DNA from 2 places in the Paenibacillus sp. FSL R7-0128 genome. Region 1 is predicted to be linked to the other one. Evidence: predicted binding sites of a transcription regulator. Region 1 holds the regulator's gene; the other holds the start of a gene.

Region 1 (4,082 bases):
GGATGCTGTTCGTGTACCGGATGATATTTAATCCGCTGGGTGTCATGTTGCTAGAGATACTATATATTTTGTAGTAGAGGGGGAAAAGAATGAATTCGCGTTATGATACGCCAAGCCCTGCACGCAAAGTCCGCAGGAGATCGGGCGGTAAGTCGTTACTGGTCCTTATCCTTGTTCTGATTGTGATGGCGGTTACGAATCCGGGAAAGGAAGCATTCAGTGAATATTCTGTAAAGAATCTGGAAAATACGCTCGGTCAGGAAATAGGCGACGGAATTACCAAGCAGGTGGCCCAGCCTGTAATTGAGTCTTTGACCGTGAGGGATAACTACATTTTGTTTTCTGTATTCAGTGTACCGGACCTTAAGAATACCAATTTTTTTACCCGGGATGGCGGGGCCACGAAGAAGTATATCGGATTGTTCAAAATCCTGTTTATTAAGCTGTAAATATGGTTTACATATTGTTCCATGACCCGGTATAATTGAATAGATTCGAGACGGAATCTTTAATATGGTTGTGGAACAAGGAGGAACGAAGTTGAATACGGCTTATAAAGTACTGTCCAGTGATGCTGATCTATTCGCTGCCGCACTGGCACAGGTACAGGTCTACGTCGTTCAGCTGGTTGATGGCAAACCGCATGTGATTGCTGATTATGCCGGACCTGTACAGAAATGGACACCGGAGTACATTGTGCTGGCCGGAATGACTTATAGACGCGATGAATTTGAATTCCGGGTACGATTGAACAAAAAGTAAGCAGATTCGCTGCCCACTACCTGCAGCTCTAACTAACATTACTGCCGAATCACACAATCTTTGGAGCCATTTTTGGCATCTCTTATACTATCCAAGTGTAAAAGAGGTGTAAAGATGAGCCAAAGAGAACGTAATCGGATTCGCAGAGCCATTAATGTCCTGCTGACACAGCGGGCAATTCTGCTGGAGAGACTGGAAGAAATCAATGAGAATCTGCGCAGAGTGCCTAGAGGTTCGCGGGCCAGAAGAGAACTGCTGGCAGCCAGAGAATCGATCCGCGAGGCCATCCGTTTGAATACGGTGGCTATCCGTCTGTTGAGAAGTGTGCTGTAGTCTGTATCCGCTCTAATTCATATGAATCACAAAAACCCTTGGGACGCAATCTGGCGTCTCAAGGGTTTTTGCGACGTTCCTATTCCCGGATGGTGACACGGGTACCTATGGGAACGAGGGCGGCTAGAGCCAGAACATCTGCGTTATACATACGAATACAGCCGTGTGAGACCATGTGGCCGATGGAGGATGGGTCATTGGTTCCGTGGATGCCGTAATGCGGCTTGGACAGTCCCATCCAGAAGGCACCGAACGGACCGCCCGGATTGGGCTGTTTGTTAATGATGGTGTATTCGCCTACAGGCGAGACGGTTAACATTTTGCCGATGCCGACAGGGAAGCCTCTGGTGACAACGTCATTATCCAGCAGGTACAGCATGCGCTGTGACAGATCGACGATAATTCGGTAATTGGGCATACAGATCAGCACTCCTTTGTAACAGGATATGTGCGGAGCTAGACAGCGGTTCGCAGAAAAAATGGCCAAAAAGCCGAATGCGAACAAATGTTTGCATTCAGTTTTTTGGCCACTACACGAAGTAAAATGAACATAAAACAGGCTGCTTCGCATGGTGCGGAGCAGCCTGTTCTTAAGCGGGGAGTAGATTAGTGGATATCGCGGAATAATCCGATGACCCGGCCCAAAATCGTAACGCGGTTGAGGCGGAGAGGCTCGTACGCCGGATTCTCCGGCTGCAGCCTGATATGATCCCGTTCCTTGTAGAAGGTCTTGACAGTTGCTTCATCTTCTTCGGTCATCGCTACAACAATATCGCCGTTGTCGGCAGTCTGCTGCTGGCGCACGATGACATAATCCCCGTTCATAATTCCGGCATCCACCATACTGTCACCAAGAACAGATAGCATAAATACCTTGTTATCGCCTACATAATGAGCAGGCAATGGGAAGTAATCCTCAATATTCTCTGTAGCTGTAATAGGAACACCAGCTGTAACCTTACCCACGACCGGGATGCGGGTAACGGTCTGGACAAATTGATGCACATTCTCTGAATCTTCCTGGCCGAGTAATTCAATGGCACGTGGCTTCGTTGGATCACGCCGGATCAGGCCCTTCTTCTCAAGCCGGTCCAAGTGACCATGCACGGTAGAGCTGGAGGCCAGGCCGACAGCCTCGCCAATCTCGCGGACGGACGGAGGATAACCCTTGCTGCGGACTTCATTACGTATAAATTCCAGGATCGCCAGCTGACGACTAGAAATCTTTGACATCGGTATCAACCCCATATACTATGTTTGGGAAAATTATAACATAGAACTTCCGTTCGTACAAACATAAGTTCTAAAATGAGGAAAATAAGAGAATGAAAATAAAGAGAACAAATGTTCCGAAAAAACTATTGATCGAAACACATGTTCGTGTTATATTATTTTCGAAAGCAAGAACATGTGTTTGGAGGATGATGATCATGTTAAAGTATAGTACATACAACAGTATCTACAATAATGAGGATATCAAGGTGTCCGCTCCCGGTAATCCAACTGCTCATAGTTATGTAACCAAGATCAAGGACGGGATTCTTCATAGTCTCGCTGCGCTCTCATCACTATTCCGTCAGGTCAGCCTGATGAAGCTGGTTCTGGTGCTGATGCTTGTTATTTCGGGATTCACTGTGGTGGGGAATGTTTTTGCCGGTTCGGTCTCGTCGATGAAGCCGGATAAGCGGATCGTAGTCGAACGCGGAGATACCTTATGGAGTATTGCGTTAAGCAACAAGCCTGAGGACATGAAGACTGCCGTATATATAGAAGGAATAATGAAGACGAATCATTTGGAGAACAGCGGCATTAAGGCCGGAGATATTCTGACTTTACCTTTATACTGAAGGAATATGTCAGACTAATGATCGACTGTGAGAGCTTTCAGGGGGTAGACCTTGACAAGCTCTTTTTCTCATGGCAAAGTTAAAATGAATTTAGAGGGAGGGAAACGTATTGAATATTGACGAATTGGTCGCACGCATCAATGAATTGGCACGCAAAGCTAAGAACGGCGGCCTGAATGACGAGGAACTGGCTGAACGTGCCAAGCTCCGCGAGATGTACCTGGGGAATATCCGCACTAACTTTCGGGCCCAGCTTGATACCATCGAAATTGTGGACAATCCGGAGCATGAAGAAGGCAATAACGGACTTAAGCATTAGCCTGTTGCCTTTTCATAGATAATACAGGATGACTAGGGGGAACTTACATGGCCCGTTCTTGGGAAAGAATGGTTCAACGCAACACGAAGCAAATTAACCAGCAAAGAAAGAAGCAGGGGAAGGACTCCATTTACACTTCCAGCACTAAGACTGCCGCTAAAAGCATCGATATTTTCAAAGGCCGCAATATCGTATTCCCCGTTGTACTGATGCTGCTCGGTATCATGTTCTGGGTGGTCGGCTCGATTGACGAAGCCAAAGGAAGCGGGATTCTGGCCAACTGGCTGGGTGTAGTGCTGTACTTCCTGCTCGCTGCGCTGCTGTTCTTCCGCCGTCCGTTCCTTAAGGTTGAGCGTGCGCGTATCTCTACTATTAAATACAACCGCGAACGCTTCCTGGCTGCGGCGGATATTGAGAAGATCACTTTATCGCGCAGTGTAGTTACCATTAAGTATAAGGGTAAGCGCAAGCAGTGGATTTTCTCCAAGCTGATTAACCGTTATGACACCGCTGCGATGGGGGAACGCCTGGAGCAGTTCGCCAAGAACAACAACATTGAGGTCGTGCACGAATAGGAAGACAGACCAGCATATAGGGAGTGGGAGAACAAATGCCGATTACCGCCGTACTATTTGACCTTGACGATACTCTGCTGTGGGATGACCGCAGTGTGGAAGAAGCTTTCCGCCATGCTTGTGAGGCTGCTGGAGATTCCGTTGATCCCGGGGAGCTGGAAGCTGCTGTACGCAGGGAAGCCCGTACACTGTACGAATCCTATGAGACGTATCCGTTCACGAAGCTGATCGGTATTAACCCGTATG
Region 2 (4,082 bases), 1.5 Mb from region 1:
CTGCGGCCTTGCTCCTGCAGCCGCTTCGCCATTTCACTAAGGGCCGCATGGAAAAGCTGCCCGATATCCGGAGCTTGGAGCTTATAGAGCTGTCGCTCCTTCAGCCTCAGCCCGTAGGAAGCGAAATGAGAGAAGGAGCAGGCAACGAACCGCTCCATCCGTGACACGCTGCCGCGCAGCGTAGAGCCGCCATACAGGCGCAGGCTGGTCTCCTTCTTCAGCCGTATGCCTTCATTGCGGTAGAACAGCGAGCCGAGCAACCGCTCCAGCTTCAGCTTCATGGACAGATCCGCATGGCGGTATTCCGCTGCCTGTTCATCCGCAGGCTTGTCTGCACCCTGCTCCGCCGCAAACCAGTTATAGACCTCCCACCACATGCCGGGTATCTCTGCCCCTTGACGCCACTGGCGGAGCTGTAGCAGCAGCATGCGGAGCGTCTGCTCAGGATGGCCGATGAAGTCCATATGGACAGCGTCGTCATCATTGCCGCTCTGCGGGAAGCCGGAGAGGAATTGTTCATCTAACTGCTGCGCGAACATTCCCTGCAGCTGGCGGATGACCTCCGAAGGTAGCAACGCTTTGCCCTCATCGTCAGCTACGGCATAGCTGATCCACAGCTTCCTGCTGGCAGTGGTAAGCGCATTGTAGATCAGGAAACGTTCATCCAGCAGCTTCCGGGATGAGCCCGGCGCAAGCTCCATACCGGACTTCTCCAGCATAAGCCGTTCCCCTTCGGACAGAATGCCGTCTTCCTTGAACTGTGCCGGAACCACTCCTTCGTTGAAACCGAGCAGGAAGGCGTACTTCACCCCCGACACCCGGGTACGGTCCATCGTACCTACCAGCACCTGGTCAAGTGCGGGCGGGACGAGCCCCATTTTAAGCTCAGCCAGCCCGGTCTCCAGCACCCCGGCGAACAGGCTGAAATCTATCCGTTCCTTGCCCATCATCTCGGCAATCTGGTCCAGCAGACCCAGAACAGCGCCCCAGAGCTGGCTATGCTCCCGGGCAGCTTCCGGGCGGCCTTGCTTCAGAGACTCCGCTCCCATCCCTTCGAGCTTCCGTGCCGCTTCCGTATCCTCCAGCAGCAGATATACCGCCCGGCATAGCTCCAGACCGCTGCGGCTGGCTTTGATTCTCTGTTCAAATGCCTGCAGCGGTCCTGTAATCGCACTCCGGCAGGCTTCCATTCTGGATAGCATGGCTTCATCTACAGCCTCACTGCCCTCCAGGGAGAGGCGCGGAATCCCCTTCCAGGAGCGCCCGTCCGTCCAGCGATAGCCGTGAATGCCGCAGGCCAGCACATAGTTCTCCAGCTCATCCATATGGGCACGGGTAATGTTTCCGTCCAGCGGGAGCAGCAGCTCTGTCTTCACGCAGCGGAACACATCTTCATAACGCCAGCGGCGGCGGACGACATCGAGAGCGGAGCGGATGAATTCCACCAGCGGATGATGCAGCTCACTCTGCTTCTGGTCCAGGAAGAACGGAACGCCGAAGTCCTGAAATAACGGGGCAATCAGCGGCTCATAATCAGCCATATTGCGCATGAATACCGCCATTTCCCCATATTTGGCCCCCGATTCTCTGGCCAGGGCCTGCATCTCGCGCAGCATGCCCTCCACCTCGGTGCGGCGTGAAGCCCCAGCTCGGATGCTGATAGCTTCCTTCACCTGTTCAGCCGGTCCCGTCCAGGGATGCCGGCGCTGTAATCCGCGCTCCAGATGCGCGAGTACGGGAGCGTCCTTGAACCTTGGCAGGAGGGGCGGAGCCAGCAGCTCATCCCATACGGTAAGTCCCATCTCCTCCGCTATTCCCCGGAGCTTAATGTAAGTAACCGCCGCCGGATGGAACAGCTCCAGCTCATGCGGGGCAATGCCCGGCGGATAGATCCGGTCCAGTGTGAGCGCAATGTTCATTGTGCCGGCATACTGCATCAGCTCACGCAAGACGACAAATTCCTGGTTGCTGAAGCCGTGGAAGCCGTCCACCCAGATCTCGGCGCCGCGGATATAGGCAGAGTCCGCAATATGCTCAGCCAGTTCGGCCAGTCTGTCCTCTTCATCTATATAGAGCTGTGACATCTCCTGGTCCAGCTCGCTGAAGACGAGATGCAGATCATCCAGCTTCCCGGCCAGAATAGGGCTGCCCAGCGTGGCATCCCGCATTCTGCCGATCTGCTCCTCCAGGTCTCCGGCTCCAAGACAGCAGCGCTTAAGCTCCGTGTGCAGACTGCTGAGCCGCTCCACAAATCCCGGCCGGTCCGAGGAAGCCCCGAACAGCTTCAGCTCCTCCTTGCGCTTGCTGATAATCTTGTAGATCAGCATCTTCTTGCCTTCTTCACTGATAGGCAGACTTGCGCTGCCGCCGGTCTCCTGCTTCACCCGGTAGGCAAGCCGCGAGAAGCTAAGCGTCTGGGCACGCAGACTCCCCTTCACGCCGCCCGCCGCAAGCAGTCCCCGTTCCGCTCCGAACGATCCCTGCTCGGGAACAAGTATAATGATCGGGGCCCCCAGCGGCTCTGCCTTCAGCCTGGAGGATACCCGCTCCCATATTGTAGTCGTCTTGCCGCTGCCCGAGCGGCCGATGATGAAGTTAACCGTCATTTCAGCAGACTCCTTCCGTTGAACCCTGGCACTCTATGCAATACCAGAATCTATGAAACTTCTCGTCTCAATAGTATAGCATACCTCCACCGCACGCTCCAGAACGTACGTTTGCCATTGTTTGCAAATGCAGAAATAAAGAAGACTCTCCCGGAGCCGCGCAAACGGCGGGCGGAAGAGTCTGAATAAATGCATGTAAATTAGGTTCAAGGCTAACAGTTACTGCTGCAACTCCTCCCAAGTGAAGCACAAGACCCTTATTCCTTCCGCTCCGTCCAGCCCAGGGTGTCCGGGCCGATTACAATGGTGCCGATCGCATCTCCGTATACATAGGACAGCTCGACCCGCCGCCGCTCCGCATCCACCACGCAGGTGCTCACGTGCAGCGGACCGCTGCCGTCTGCCGCATCGCCGGGCAGGCACAGCGTCAGAATTCCAGCCTTTCCGGCCCAGGCCGCCCGGCCCTCGATTACCGGAATCTCTGATTTGGAGCCGTAGACCTCCGATACCCAGCCCTGCTCCTTATTCACCGTGAACTGTTCATCCTTCAGGCCGCTGGTCATCCAGCTCATATTCAGCTTCACTGTAGAGCCGGGATAGACCACGGTTGCTGCAGTCCGTGCGGCGACGGCAAATCCTCCAGCTGCGTCTCCTCCGGTTCCAATAACGGCTGTTTCAGCTTCAACTTCAGCTTCTCCGGTCACGGCTTCTCCAGCCGCTCCGGCTCCGGAAGACAGCTCCAGCACCGCCTCCGGGTGCAGATGGAACCGCTGCTCCAGCTCATGCTCGCCATCCGCCTCCAGCCAGTCGGCAATCAGCAACAGCGGCACCTCCACGCCCAGCAGCACCCAGCGCCGGTGCATTACCGGACCGGGAAGACGGATGTATCCGTTATGCGCGGCATCAATGAAGTGGTAACGGCTGTTGCTCTCCCAGCGGAAGGTGCTGGCCTTAGCCACAGGCTCGCCCCATTGCTGGGTAGAGATATACGGCGTCTGATCCAACCCGTCTATGGTAATAGTGTTGTGTGCCCGGGTGCTTTTGAAATAACGGCGCCATTCCCCTTCCTCATAGGTGTACCTCCCGGTATCGGTGAAGAGCAATTGCCCGTTCCACATCCACTCCAGATTCAGCGCATCGGCATGACCGTGCGCTCCGCCCATCTCTGCGGCATCGAAGAACAGATACTGCTGCGGGTCCCGCATCACATAATACCCGGTCTGCACAAAAGCCACGCTGCTCACCGAAGGCGCAGACTCCGCCTGAAGCTGCACACACCGCTCATACGCCTCGGCTCCCAGCAGCCAGAGGCATTCTGCATTGCCCGTGCCGCGTCCGACCAGTGCATCATCCTTCAGAATGGCGCCCAGCAGCGTCAGCCGCTGCCGGCCGCTGCTGATCCAGTCGGAATCGCCGATCCCGGTGGACTGGTGATCCGGGCGGACCAGCGCTTCGGTGAACGCGGCCATCTTGCGG

Evidence for each region. The regulator LexA, encoded in region 1, represses DNA repair genes until DNA is damaged. The targets are predictions, from matches to a motif close to CGAACATATGTTCG.
Region 2: the regulator LexA is predicted to act here: its motif matches at 2,707-2,720, upstream of addB (helicase-exonuclease AddAB subunit AddB).

Annotation. Positions count from the first base shown of each region.
Region 1 is NZ_JBBOCD010000001.1:4,253,565-4,257,646, reverse strand. It holds gene NST26_RS17605 (hypothetical protein) at 1-74, shown strand, start outside; gene NST26_RS17600 (hypothetical protein) at 90-449, shown strand; gene NST26_RS17595 (hypothetical protein) at 541-762, shown strand; gene NST26_RS17590 (hypothetical protein) at 877-1,095, shown strand; gene NST26_RS17585 (L,D-transpeptidase) at 1,175-1,513, opposite strand; gene lexA (transcriptional repressor LexA) at 1,702-2,328, opposite strand; gene NST26_RS17575 (LysM peptidoglycan-binding domain-containing protein) at 2,526-2,942, shown strand; gene NST26_RS17570 (DUF896 domain-containing protein) at 3,052-3,261, shown strand; gene NST26_RS17565 (hypothetical protein) at 3,309-3,836, shown strand; gene NST26_RS17560 (HAD family hydrolase) at 3,872-4,082, shown strand, end outside.
Region 2 is NZ_JBBOCD010000001.1:5,758,987-5,763,068, forward strand. It holds gene addB (helicase-exonuclease AddAB subunit AddB) at 1-2,606, opposite strand, end outside; gene NST26_RS24285 (alginate lyase family protein) at 2,864-4,082, opposite strand, start outside.